DNA from 3 places in the Pantoea sp. SGAir0175 genome. Region 2 is predicted to be linked to each of the others. Evidence: predicted binding sites of a transcription regulator. Region 2 holds the regulator's gene; each other region holds the start of a gene.

Region 1 (4,286 bases), 730 kb from region 2:
CGCTGCAGGCGTTACGGCACACCGGCTCGCTGGCTGCCGCCGCCGCCCAGCTTCATCAGACGCAATCGGCGTTGTCTCACCAGTTCAGCGACCTGGAACAGCGGCTGGGCTTTCGGCTGTTCGTGCGTAAGAGCCAGCCGCTCCGTTTTACGCCGCAGGGAGAGATTCTGTTGCAGCTGGCGGAGCAGATTCTGCCGCAGATCCAGCAGGCGCTGCAGGCCTGTCATGAGCCGCATCAGACCACGTTGCGCATCGCTATCGAATGCCACAGCTGCATCCAGTGGCTGACGCCGGCCCTGAACAATTTCCGTCAGAGCTGGCCGCAGGTAGTGATGGACTTCAAATCCGGCGTGACCTTTGATCCGCAGCCGGCGCTGCAGCAGGGCGAACTGGACGTGGTGCTGACGTCCGATATTCTGCCGCGCAGCGGTTTGTTCTATGCGCCGATGTTTGATTTTGAGGTGCGGCTGGTGCTGGCGCCGGATCACCGTCTGGCGCAACTGGCTCACATCACGCCGGAAGATTTGGCCGATGAGGTGCTGATGATCTATCCGGTACAGCGTCAGCGGCTGGACGTGTGGCGTAACTTCTTACAGCCAGCCGGCGTCAGCCCGGCGCTGAAGAGCGTGGATAATACGCTGCTGCTGATCCAGATGGTGTCGGCCGGCATGGGCATTGCCGCGCTGCCGCACTGGGTGGTAGAGAGCTTTGAGCACCAGGGGCTGGTGGTGACGCGCACGCTGGGCGACGGATTGTGGAGCCGTTTATACGCGGCGATGCGCGACGGCGAGCAGCGGCAGCCGGTGCTGGAGGCCTTTGTGCGCTTTGCCCGTCAGCACGCCTGCGAGCACCTGCCTTACGTGCGCGATGCCTCGCGCCCCGGTTCCCTGCAGCCGGTCTCGTCCTGATGCCGCGGGCGGCCAATGTCGCCCGTGCTGTTATCCCCGCCCTGCCTGCTCTATAATGCGCCGCCTTAACCGCTACCGGAGAGTTTCACCATGACCAATAACGATGTGCTGCGCAGCGTGCGCTATATGCTGGATTTGAGCGACAGCAAAGTGGTGGAGATTTTTGCGCTGGCGGGCAGTGAAGTACCGCGTGAAGATGTGCAGGCGTGGCTGAAGAAAGATGACGATGAGGCGTTTCGTAAACTGCCGGATGTGCTGATGGGTTACTTCCTCAACGGTCTGATTTTCTACCGTCGCGGCAAAAGCGAAGACGCGCCGGCCCCGTCGGTTGAGCGCCGCATGAACAATAATATCTTTCTCAAGAAGTTACGCATCGCCTTCGCGCTGAAAACCACCGATATCCCGGATATCTTATTGAAGGCTAACTTCAAGGTGTCACAGGCTGAAATCGGCGCGATTTTCCGCAACCCGGATCATAAAAATTATCGCGAGTGCGGTGACCAGATTCTGCGTAACTTCCTGAAAGGTTTAACGCTGATTCAGCGGCCATCGACACCCGCGAAAAAAAGCTAAGCGCCTGAACTGCCGCTTTTGGCCGTGTGTCCCAGTACCCAGCGTTTATGCACGTACAGGGACGCAAAAATCACTATCGCCCCGGCGATAAAGCTTGGCCAGTGCGGCTTCTCCTGCCAGATCGCCAGGTTCACCAGTAATCCTGCCGGCACGTGCATGTTGTTCATAATGCCCAGCGTCCCGGCATCGACCTGGGTCGCGCCGTAGTTCCACATGAAGTAACCCAGTCCGGATGCGACCACGCCCAGCCACACCAGCACGCTCCACTGCAGCGTGGTGGTCGGCAGCTTGTGCGGATTGCCCCAGATGCACCAGGCGATCACCGCGATCAGCACTGCGCCGAGATAGAACCACGAGAACGCGGTGTGCTGCGGCATCGGACGGACTTCCTGCAGGCGCTTATAGCCCACCATGCCAATCGCAAAGCAGATGTTGGCCGCCTGCACCAGCAGCAGTCCGAACCAGAAATCATCGCTGACTTTGTCGTAGCGGATAATGGCCGCACCGAGCACCGCCAGCAGCGCGCTAAAGGCATAGCCAATGCGCAGCGGGCGCTTGCTGAGCAGGTCATAAATCAGTGTGACATACAGCGGCGTCATCACCGTAAACAGCAGGAATTCCGGCACGCTGAGATAGAGATAAGCCTCGAAGCTGATCAGATACATGATGCCTAATTGCAGCATGCCCACCAGCATATAGAGCAGCAACGTTGAGGCGCGGTAACCGCGCCAGCGCAGAAACGGCAGAAAGACCAGCGCCGCCAGGCCTAAACGCATCAGCACCGAGAACCAGGTATCCACCTGCCCCGCCAGATACTCCCCGATTAAACTAAAAGAAAAAGCCCACAGAATGGTGGTAACGATCAGCAACAGCACGGTTATGCATCCTAAAGTTCAACACTGGCGCTAGTGTAAACAAACTACAGCGCGCTGGCGGGACAATCTGGTTGACATGTGATGAAATTAAACACGATCGCATCTTCGCTGCCCGGTCAGCAGGCACGCGTCCGCATGGCGGGTTAACCGGCGGGCGGCGATTTTTATGAGGCGGCGCGCCGTTTTCTCTGGCACAAATGCGCGAAATCCAACATTTACTGGTTTATATCGCTCTTTATTGTCATAAAACTGTAACATATGTGTCACACGTCACAGTAACTGCGCGTAACCATCACTATTCTGTGCGCGAAATGGAAAGGTTGCTTTCTGTTCGCTGTCGTACTTTGTTTTTGCCCCAACCTGCTGGGAATCGATAACTATATTGCGCCCTGGAGGGCCATTCTGATGTTGAGTATTTTTAAACCTGCACCACACCAGCCCCAGGTGGCGGACGATCGCGTCGATCCGCTCTATCGTCGTCTGCGCTGGCAGATCTTCTTCGGCATTTTCTTTGGCTACGCCGCCTATTATCTGGTGCGCAAAAACTTTGCGCTGGCGATGCCTTACCTGGTCGAACAGGGCTTTTCCCGCGGCGACCTTGGCTTTGCCCTCTCCGGCATCTCCATCGCCTACGGTTTTTCCAAATTCATCATGGGATCGGTCTCAGATCGCTCCAACCCGCGGGTATTTTTGCCCGCCGGCCTGATTCTCGCCGCCGCCGTGATGCTGGTGATGGGCTTCGTGCCGTGGGCAACCTCGAGCATCATGGTGATGTTCGTGCTGCTGTTTCTGTGTGGCTGGTTCCAGGGCATGGGCTGGCCACCGTGCGGACGCACCATGGTGCACTGGTGGTCGCAGAAAGAGCGCGGCGGCATTGTGTCGGTATGGAACTGCGCGCACAACGTGGGTGGCGGCATTCCTCCGCTGCTGTTCCTGCTCGGCATGGCGTGGTTTAACGACTGGAAAGCCGCGCTCTATATGCCGGCGTTTGGTGCCATCCTCGTCGCCATCATCGCTTTTGCGCTGATGCGCGATACGCCGCAGTCGTGCGGTCTGCCGCCGATTGAGGCATGGAAGAATGACTATCCGCCGGATTATAGCGAGAACCACGAACAGGAGCTGACGGCGAAGCAGATTTTCATGCAGTACGTGCTGCCGAATAAGCTGCTGTGGTACATCGCGCTGGCCAACGTGTTCGTTTATCTGCTGCGCTACGGCATCCTCGACTGGTCACCAACCTATCTGAAAGAGGTGAAGCACTTCACGCTGGATAAATCCTCGTGGGCCTATTTCCTGTACGAATACGCCGGGATTCCGGGCACGCTGCTGTGCGGCTGGATGTCGGACAAGGTATTCCGCGGCAATCGCGGCGCCACCGGGGTATTTTTCATGACGCTGGTGACCATCGCCACCATCATTTACTGGCTGAACCCGCCGGGCAATCCGGGCATAGATATGATCTGCATGATCGTCATTGGCTTCCTGATCTACGGTCCGGTGATGCTGATTGGTCTGCACGCGCTGGAGCTGGCACCGAAAAAAGCGGCCGGCACTGCGGCAGGCTTTACCGGTCTGTTCGGCTATCTCGGCGGATCGGTGGCAGCCAGTGCGATTGTCGGTTACACCGTGGATTTCTTCGGCTGGGACGGCGGTTTCTTAGTGATGATTGTCGGATCGGTGCTGGCGGTGGTGTTACTGCTGCTGACCATGGTCAGCGAGCATCGCCACAAGCAGCAGCAGGCATAATCTGAGCGGGCCGGTGCATACCGGCCCGTTTTATTCAGGCGAGGAATAATTTACGCAGCGTCTGCGGCACCGCGTCGTCGGCGTTGCTGCCAATCACTTCCAGCGTCGGCAGGGTATCTTTCAGGCGCTGATGGGCGTTACGCATGATGCAGCCTTTGCCCGCCATACTCAGCATCTCGACATC
Region 2 (4,286 bases):
TGCGCCTGCTGTTGCTCCGCGTTGAGCTGCTGCTGCTGCGTCAGCCACTGCTGCTGCTGCTGGGCCTGCGCCAGCTGCTCGCTCAGATCCTGTTCGGTGCGGGTCAGCTGCTCCAGCTGCTGCGCCAGTTCGGCGCGGCGGGCGTCGTCGAGCAACTGCACCGCACCGGCGCGGGCGCGCAGCGTGTCGAGTGCCGCGCGCGCCGTGCGCCAGCGCTCGTAGATCTGCATCGAGATGTGGCCGTAGATTTCGGTGCCGGTCAGCTCCTCCAGCAGCTCGGCGCGCTCGCCGGGTTTGGCATTGAGGAAGGCGGCAAACTGCCCCTGCGACAGCATCATAGAACGGGTGAAGCGGGCAAAATCGAGACCGGACAAGGTTTCGATGGCTTTGAGCTTGTCACCGACTTTATCGGCGACGATCTGGTTGTCCGCCACGCGCGCCAGTTCGACACGCGGCGCCTGCAGTTTACCTTCCGCCAGGCCGCGCGCGCGGTTCTGGCTCCAGAAGGCGCGCCAGGCTTCACCTTTGATCTCAAACTCCACTTCGGCGAGGCACTCAGCGGTGTCACGCGTCATCAGCTGATTTTCGCTCTGCGACAGGCCACCAAGGCGCGGCGTCTGGTGATAGAGCGCCAGACAGATGGCATCCAGCAGCGTGGTTTTACCCGCGCCGGTGGCGCCGGTGATGGCGAACAGCCCGTTGCTGGCAAACGGCTCGCGGCGGAAATCGATAAACCACTCGCCGCGCAGCGCGTTGAGGTTTTTAAAACGCAGCGTCAGAATTTTCATGCGCCCGGATCCTCCAGCGTCGCCAGCGTGCTGCGAAACAGCTGCGTTAACTGCGCGCGCTGTTCATCCTCCAGCTGCTCCTCCAGCGCCAGCCGGCGGGCAAAGACCTCTTCAACTTTCAGTTCGCTCAGGGTTTCGTTCTCCAGCCGCGCCAGGCTGCGCTGACGCTGATCGCGGCTGCGGCGCACCAGCAGCACCTCAACCGGCAGCGCGTCGGTTAGCTGTTCGATGCGGCGCTGCAGATCGCTCAGGTACTCCTGAGTGGTGATTTCGATATCCAGCCACACCGGCAGATCGCCTTCATAGGTGTGAAACGCGGTCAGTTGCTGTTCGATCTCCGCCATCGCGCCTTTTAACATCTGCATCGGCTGGAATGACGGAATAACCAGCGGTGTGACGGACTCCAGCCGGGTGCTAAATTCCAGCAGGAATACGCTTTTCTCACGTCCCAGCTCATCAAAACTGAGCGCAATCGGCGAACCGCTGTAGCGGATGTGATCGCTGTCGGCGATGCGCTGCGCGCGATGTATATGGCCCAGCGCAATGTAGTCGGCTGGCGGGAAGGCCTGCGCCGGAAAGGCGTCCAGCGTGCCGATGTAGATATCACGCACCGAATCGCTCTTGCTGACACCCACGGTGGTGAGATGCCCGGTGGCGATGATCGGCAGCGCGCTGTCCATGGCTTCGCGCTGCGCCACGGCGGCGGCATAACAGTGCTGATAGTGCTGCTCAATCGCCTGTAGCAGCGACAGCTGCTTATCGCGACCGGACTGACCCGCCTGGCTGCGCAGGATGTCGCGCGGACGCAGATAGGGAATGGCGCACAGCAGCGCCCCCGGCGTGCCGTCGCGCTGTTGCAGCGTCAGCACCTGCTGCTCGCCGCCGGGCGTGGCGCTGGTAATGACGCGGGTATTGAGGCAGGCCAGCAGCTCGCGCGATTCATTCAGCGTGGCGACCGAATCATGGTTGCCGGCCAGCACAATCAGCTGGCAGCCGCTGGGCTGCAGCGCCACCACGAAACGGTTAAACAGTTCGCGCGCGTAGCTGGGCGGCGAACCGGTATCAAACAGGTCGCCAGCGACGATCAGTGCATCCACCTGATGCTGCACAATCGCGGCCAGCAGCCAGTCGAGGAATTGCTGGTGCTCGGCGGCGCGGCTTTTGCTGTAAAAGAACTGACCGAGATGCCAGTCAGCGGTGTGAATAATTCGCATGAATGCTCCGTGCCTGCTATCGCAAAGCGGCAGTATAACCGCTTAACAACGCAATGAAAAAAAAGCGAAACCGGTTGTCACAATTGCGCTTTTTATCTGATTATCATGAGGTGGGTTTTTCATAAAAGTGTCACAAAACTGACGCATAATGGCGCCGCAAACCCCCGTGACATGCCGTCACAATCGCAGGAGTAATAATGGCTAAGCGCATTTTGGTTGTGGAAGACGAAGCTCCCATCCGTGAAATGTTATGTTTCGTGCTGGAACAAAACGATTACCAGCCGATTGAGGCTGAGGACTATGACAGCGCGATTGGCAAGCTGATCGAACCCTGGCCAGATCTGATTCTGCTGGACTGGATGTTACCCGGCGGCAGCGGCATTCAGTTCATCAAACATTTAAAGCGTGAAGCCATGACGCGTGATATTCCGGTGATGATGCTGACGGCGCGCGGCGAAGAGGAAGATCGCGTGCGCGGGCTGGAAGTGGGCGCCGATGATTACATCACCAAGCCGTTCTCGCCCAAAGAGCTGATGGCGCGCATTAAAGCCGTGATGCGCCGTATCTCACCGATGGCGGTGGAAGAGGTGATTGAGATGCAGGGGCTGAGCCTCGATCCCTCCTCGCATCGCGTGATGTCCGAAACCACGCCGCTGGAAATGGGGCCGACCGAATACAAACTGCTGCACTTCTTTATGACGCATCCAGAGCGCGTATACAGCCGCGAACAGCTGCTGAATCACGTGTGGGGCACTAACGTGTATGTGGAAGACCGCACCGTGGATGTGCATATCCGTCGTTTACGTAAAGCACTGGAAGTTTCCGGCCACGATCGCATGGTACAAACCGTTCGCGGAACAGGGTATCGTTTCTCTGCCCGCTACTAAACGGAGTCTTTTACCGTGCTGGAACGACTCTCCTGGAAGAGATTACTGACCGAGCTGGCGCTGGTGTGTCTGCCTGCGCTGGTGCTGGGTCTGCTGGTTGGCTATCTGCCGTGGTGGCTGTTACTGGCCGTGTGCGGCGTGCTGTTCTGGCACTTCAAAAATCTGATGCGGCTGTCGCACTGGCTGTGGATTGATCGTTCAATGACGCCGCCCACCGGGCGCGGCAGCTGGGAACCGCTGTTTTACGGCCTGTATCAAATGCAGTTGCGCAATCGCCGCCGCCGGCGCGAGCTGGGCAATCTGATCAAACGCTTTCGCAGCGGGGCTGAATCGCTGCCGGACGCGGTGGTGCTCACCACCGAAGAGGGCACCATTTTCTGGTGTAACGGTCTGGCCCAGCAGCATCTCGGGCTGCGCTGGCCGGAAGATAACGGCCAGAATATCCTTAACCTGCTGCGCTACCCTGAATTCTCCCGCTATATCCGCCAGCGCGACTTCAACAAGCCGCTGACGCTGGTGCTCAATAATCAGCATCACATGGAGTTCCGCGTCATGCCTTACAGCGAAGGGCAGTGGCTGATGGTGGCGCGTGACGTCACCCAGATGCACCAGCTGGAAGGGGCGCGACGTAACTTCTTCGCCAACGTCAGCCATGAACTGCGTACCCCGCTGACGGTGCTGCAGGGCTATCTGGAGATGATGGACGATGCCGGGATGAACGAGCGCACCCGCAGCAAGGCGCTCAGTACCATGCAGGAGCAGACGCGACGCATGGACAGCCTGGTGAAGCAGCTGCTGACGCTGTCACGCATCGAAGCGGCCCCCGCCATTGACCTGAAAGAGACGGTGGATGTGCCGACCATGCTGCTGCTGTTACAGCGCGAGGCGGAAACCCTCAGCCAGGGCCGTCACAGCATCCATTTCCACACCGATCCGCACCTGAAGGTGTTCGGCAATGATGAACAGCTGCGCAGCGCGATTTCCAATCTGGTGTATAACGCGGTGAACCACACGCCGGACGGCACGCGCATCGACATCAGCTGGTTGCGCACCAAACAGGGCGCCGAATTTAAAGTGTGCGACAACGGGCCCGGCATCAGCGAGGAGCATCTGCCGCGCCTGACCGAACGCTTCTACCGCGTGGATAAAGCGCGCTCGCGCGCCACCGGCGGCAGCGGGCTGGGGCTGGCCATTGTTAAGCACGCGCTCGGCCACCACACCACGCGGCTGGAGATCAGCAGCGTGCCGCATCAGGAAACCTGCTTCCGCTTCGTGCTGCCACCGCGCTTGATTGTGGCGAACGGAATCCGCGAGAATGTGGCGCAGTAAACGCCACCGGACTCTGTGATGAAATCGCTGCTGCTCTCTCTTTTATTACTGTGCCCGCTGCTGGCGAC
Region 3 (4,286 bases), 610 kb from region 2:
AGCGGCAATGTCAGACCGCTGTAACTGTCCAGCATGTGCAGCGTGGAGATCACCTCCACCGTCGGGAAAATACGCACTTCTACCGGCAGCATCAGGGTGATAAAGATCAGCCAGAAAAACAGCGTGCGCAGCGGAAAGCGAAACCACACCAGCGCAAAAGCCGAGAGCATCGACACCGTGATTTTGCCCACGGTGATGCCCAGCGCCATGATCAGGCTGTTCAGCATCATCAGGCCAAACGCCGCGCTGCCGTTGACGCCATCGCGCCAGATGTGGGTGATGTTGTCGATGAGATGCGGGCCCGGCACCAGCGTCATCGGCACCTGATACACCGCGTTGTTATCCAGCGTCGCGGCGACAAACGCCACGTACAGCGGGAACAGAATGGTCAGCACCCCCAGCGCCAGCAGCGTGTGGGCGAAGATATCCAGCCCGCGTCGATTTTCAATCATTGGTATTGCACCTTACGCTCGACAAAGCGGAATTGCAGAATGGTCAGGCCGATAACCAGCAACATCAGCACCACCGACTGCGCGGCGGACGACGAGAGATCGAGCCCGGTGAAGCCTTCGCGGTAGATTTTGTAGATCAGCGTGGTTGTAGCCTGTACCGGCCCGCCGCCGGTGGCAGCATCAATCACCGGGAAGGTGTCGAAAAAGGCGTAAACCAGATTCACCACCAGCAGGAAAAAGCTGACCGGCGTAATCAGCGGCAGCGACAGATTAAAGAAACGGCGCACCGGTCCGGCACCGTCAATCGCCGCGGCTTCCACCAGCGATTTAGGAATGGACTGCAGCGCGGCAAAGAAAAACAGGAAGTTGTAGCTCATTTGCTGCCAGATCGACGCTAATACGATCAGGAACATCGCCTGACCGCTGTTCTGCGCATAGTTCCAGTTGTAGCCAAACTGGTTCAGCAGATGGCTGAACAGCCCCAGCCCCGGATTGAACAGGAACATCCACAGCACCGCCGCAACCACCGGCGCTACCGCATACGGCAGCAGCAGCAGCGTCTGATAGAGCTTTTTCAGCCGGATAACGTAATCCACCAGCGCCGCCAGCAGCAGCGAGAATGTCATGCCGCATACCGTCACCAGCGCGCTAAACACGAGGGTGGTCCAGAACGAATCAAGGTAGTAGTCGTCACTGAACAGGCGGCGGAAGTTATCAAGGCCAACAAAGGTGCTGGAGATGCCAAACGGATCGATGCTTTGCAGCGAGTACCACAGCGCCTCTCCGGCGGGCCAGAGAAAAAAGATCGCGGTGATCGCCAGCTGCGGGGCCACCAGCAGATACGGCAACAAACGGGCGCGGAAAACCGGACGTGATGATGAGGACATAGCAGGCTCGTCAGAAAGAGACAGCGGGACGGACATACCCGTCCATCCCGCCATTACGGAGTTACTTCACTTGCTGTTCAAAGCGACGCAGCAGTTCGTTGCCGCGTTTCACCGCGTTGTCCAGCGCTGCCTGTGGCGACTGTTTCCCGGTCCACACGCCTTCCAGCTCTTCGTCGACGATGGTACGAATCTGCGGCATGTTGCCCAGACGCATCCCTTTGGTGAACGGCAGCGGATCTTTATTCAGCATCTGCCGCGTGGCGATGTCGGCGCCCGGGTTTTTGTCATAAAAGCCCTGCTGTTTGGTCAGCTCATAAGCCGCGGTGGTGATCGGCAGATAACCGGTTTTCTGGTGCCATTCTGCCGCAATATCCGGCTGGGCGAGGAACTTCATGAACTCCGCCGCGCCTTTGTAAGTCGCTGCATCTTTGCCTTTCATCACCCACAAGCTGGCGCCACCGATAATGGCGTTCTGCGGTGCGTTCGGCACGGTGTCATCGTACGGCATCATGCCCACGCCAAAGTTGAATTTGGCGTAATGCTTAATGTCGGCCAGCGAACCGGATGAGGCGGTGGTGATACCGCAGTCGCCGTTGTAGAACTTGGACGTCGACTCGTCTTTACGGCCAAAGTAGGTGAAATCACCTTTCTTATTCATCTCTTCCAGCAGCTGGATGTGGCGCACCTGCACGGGTTTGTTGAACTCCAGCACCGCGTCGGTACCGTCAAAGCCGTTGTTTTTGGTGGCAACCGGCAGGCCATGCCAGGCGCTGAAGTTTTCGATCTGAATCCAGCCCTGCCAGCCGCTGGCATAGCCGCAGCTCATGCCGGCTTTACGCAGCGCGGCGGCATCCTGCGCCAGCGCCTGCCAGGTTTTCGGTGGCTGATCCGGGTTAAGACCGGCTTTTTTGAACGCGTCTTTGTTGTAGTACAGCACCGGCGTGGAGCTGTTAAACGGCTGTGAGATCAGCTGGCCGTTGCTGTCGCTGTAGTAACCGGCAACGGCAGGAACAAACTGTTTCGGGTCCATCGGCACGCCGGCGTCTTTAAACACTTCATGCACCGGCACGATGGCTTTAGAGGCCATCATGGTGGCGGTGCCCACTTCGTAAACCTGCAGAATGGCCGGTGCCTTACCGCTGCGCACCGCAGCGATACCCGCAGCCAGGCTCTGCTCGTAGTTGCCTTTGTAGGTCGGAACGATTTTGTAATCCGGGTGAGCCTGGTTAAAACGCTGTGCCAGAGAATCGACTTCTTTGCCTAACTCGCCTTCCATTGAGTGCCAGAAAGGGATTTCGGTAGCAGCCAGCGCATTACCGCTGATCGCCAGACCGAGCAGCAGACTCATCAGGCGGGGACGAAGCGTAAAAGCGGACATAAGGGTTTCCTGTGCTTGTGGCGCGCGCGATATCACGCATTTTTTGTTCGCGAAGTAACATGACACGAGGAAATGACGGAAAAATAACAGGATTATGACGGGAATATGACGGGGTTAGTGCGCGCTGATGCCCTCACCCCGGCCCTCTCCCACAGGGAGAGGGAGATGAAAGGCCGTGCGCGCTGATGCCCTCACCCCGGCCCTCTCCCACGGGGAGAGGGGGATAAAAGGCGGTGCGCTGATGCCTTCTTCTGCAGGGCGAGAGAAGTCCGGGAGGATGCCAGGATAGCAACCTGGCCTGAAAAACGCTGCCGTACGGTTCCCTCTCCCGCGTGCGGGAGAGGGTTAGGGTGAGGGCAAATCACCGCACCAACGTCATGACCACAGCCAGGTCAGGCGCCTAAATACGCGCTTCGCACCGCTTCATTGGATAACAACGCTTCACCGCTATCCTCCAGCACCACGTGACCATTCTCCAGCACGTAGCCGCGATCGGCCAGCTTCAGCGCCTGGTTGGCGTTCTGCTCGACGAGGAAGATGGTCATGCCCTCTTTACGCAGCTGTTCGATGGTGTCGAAAATCTGCTGGATAATGATCGGCGCCAGACCCAGCGACGGCTCGTCCAGCAGCAGCAGGCGCGGCTGGCTCATGAGCGCGCGGCCAATCGCCAGCATCTGCTGCTCACCGCCGGACATGGTGCCGGCGCGCTGCACTTTGCGCTCCGCCAGCCGGGGGAACAGCTGATAAACGCGCTCAATGCGCTCCTGATACTGCTGACGCGTCGCGAAAAAGCCGCCCATCGCCAGGTTCTCTTCCACCGTCATGCGCGAAAATACGCGCCGGCCTTCCGGTACGATGGCAATCGCTTCACGCATGATTTTTGCCGTCTGCCAGTCGGTAATGGTTTTGCCATCAAAGGTGATGGTGCCGCTGGTGGCGCGCGGCTCGCCACACAGCGTACCGAGCAGCGTGGTTTTACCCGCGCCGTTCGCGCCAATCAGCGTCACGATTTCGCCCTGACTGATGTGCAGATTAATGTTATGCAGTGCCTGGATCGGGCCATAGTGCGCACTGACACCCTGTAAAGTTAAAATCGGGTTCGCCATGTTACGCCTCACCTAAATAAGCACGGATCACATCCGGGTTGTTACGCACTTCTTCCGGCGTACCGTTGGCCAGCGGCGTTCCCTGATTAACCACATAAATGCGGTCAGAAATGCCCATCACCAGCTTCATATCGTGTTCAATCAGCAACACCGTCACCTTGTGTTCGCCACGCAGTTCAGCGATCAGCTCATCCAGCTCGTGCGTTTCGCGCGGGTTGAGGCCGGCGGCCGGTTCGTCGAGCATCAGGATTTCCGGACGCGTCACCATGCAGCGGGCGATCTCCAGCCGGCGCTGCTGGCCGTAAGCCAGATTGCCGGCCTGGCGGTTAGCCAGATCCAGCAGACCAATGCGCTCCAGCCAGCTGGCCGCGCGGTCCAGCGCTTCGCTCTCGCCGCGCCGGAACGCCGGGGTTTTAAACAGCCCGGAGAACACGCCGCTTTTCAGATGCTGATGCTGCGCCAC

Evidence for each region. The regulator PhoB, encoded in region 2, activates phosphate uptake and scavenging genes when phosphate is short. The targets are predictions, from matches to a motif close to CTGTCATAAAACTGNCNNAT.
Region 1: the regulator PhoB is predicted to act here: its motif matches at 2,595-2,614, upstream of glpT (glycerol-3-phosphate transporter).
Region 3: the regulator PhoB is predicted to act here: its motif matches at 2,799-2,818, upstream of ugpB (sn-glycerol-3-phosphate ABC transporter substrate-binding protein UgpB).

The regions. Positions count from the first base shown of each region.
Region 1 covers NZ_CP028081.1:3,877,781-3,882,066, forward strand. Annotated here, with positions in the region: gene metR (HTH-type transcriptional regulator MetR) at 1-908, shown strand, start outside; gene C1N56_RS18125 (YehS family protein) at 999-1,481, shown strand; gene C1N56_RS18130 (carboxylate/amino acid/amine transporter) at 1,478-2,356, opposite strand; gene glpT (glycerol-3-phosphate transporter) at 2,762-4,102, shown strand; gene yigL (sugar/pyridoxal phosphate phosphatase YigL) at 4,137-4,286, opposite strand, start outside.
Region 2 covers NZ_CP028081.1:3,146,268-3,150,553, reverse strand. Annotated here, with positions in the region: gene C1N56_RS14840 (AAA family ATPase) at 1-788, opposite strand, end outside; gene sbcD (exonuclease subunit SbcD) at 785-2,002, opposite strand; gene phoB (phosphate response regulator transcription factor PhoB) at 2,200-2,889, shown strand; gene phoR (phosphate regulon sensor histidine kinase PhoR) at 2,905-4,218, shown strand; gene C1N56_RS14820 (PstS family phosphate ABC transporter substrate-binding protein) at 4,237-4,286, shown strand, end outside.
Region 3 covers NZ_CP028081.1:3,757,210-3,761,495, forward strand. Annotated here, with positions in the region: gene ugpE (sn-glycerol-3-phosphate ABC transporter permease UgpE) at 1-452, opposite strand, end outside; gene ugpA (sn-glycerol-3-phosphate ABC transporter permease UgpA) at 449-1,339, opposite strand; gene ugpB (sn-glycerol-3-phosphate ABC transporter substrate-binding protein UgpB) at 1,401-2,717, opposite strand; gene livF (high-affinity branched-chain amino acid ABC transporter ATP-binding protein LivF) at 3,110-3,823, opposite strand; gene livG (high-affinity branched-chain amino acid ABC transporter ATP-binding protein LivG) at 3,825-4,286, opposite strand, start outside.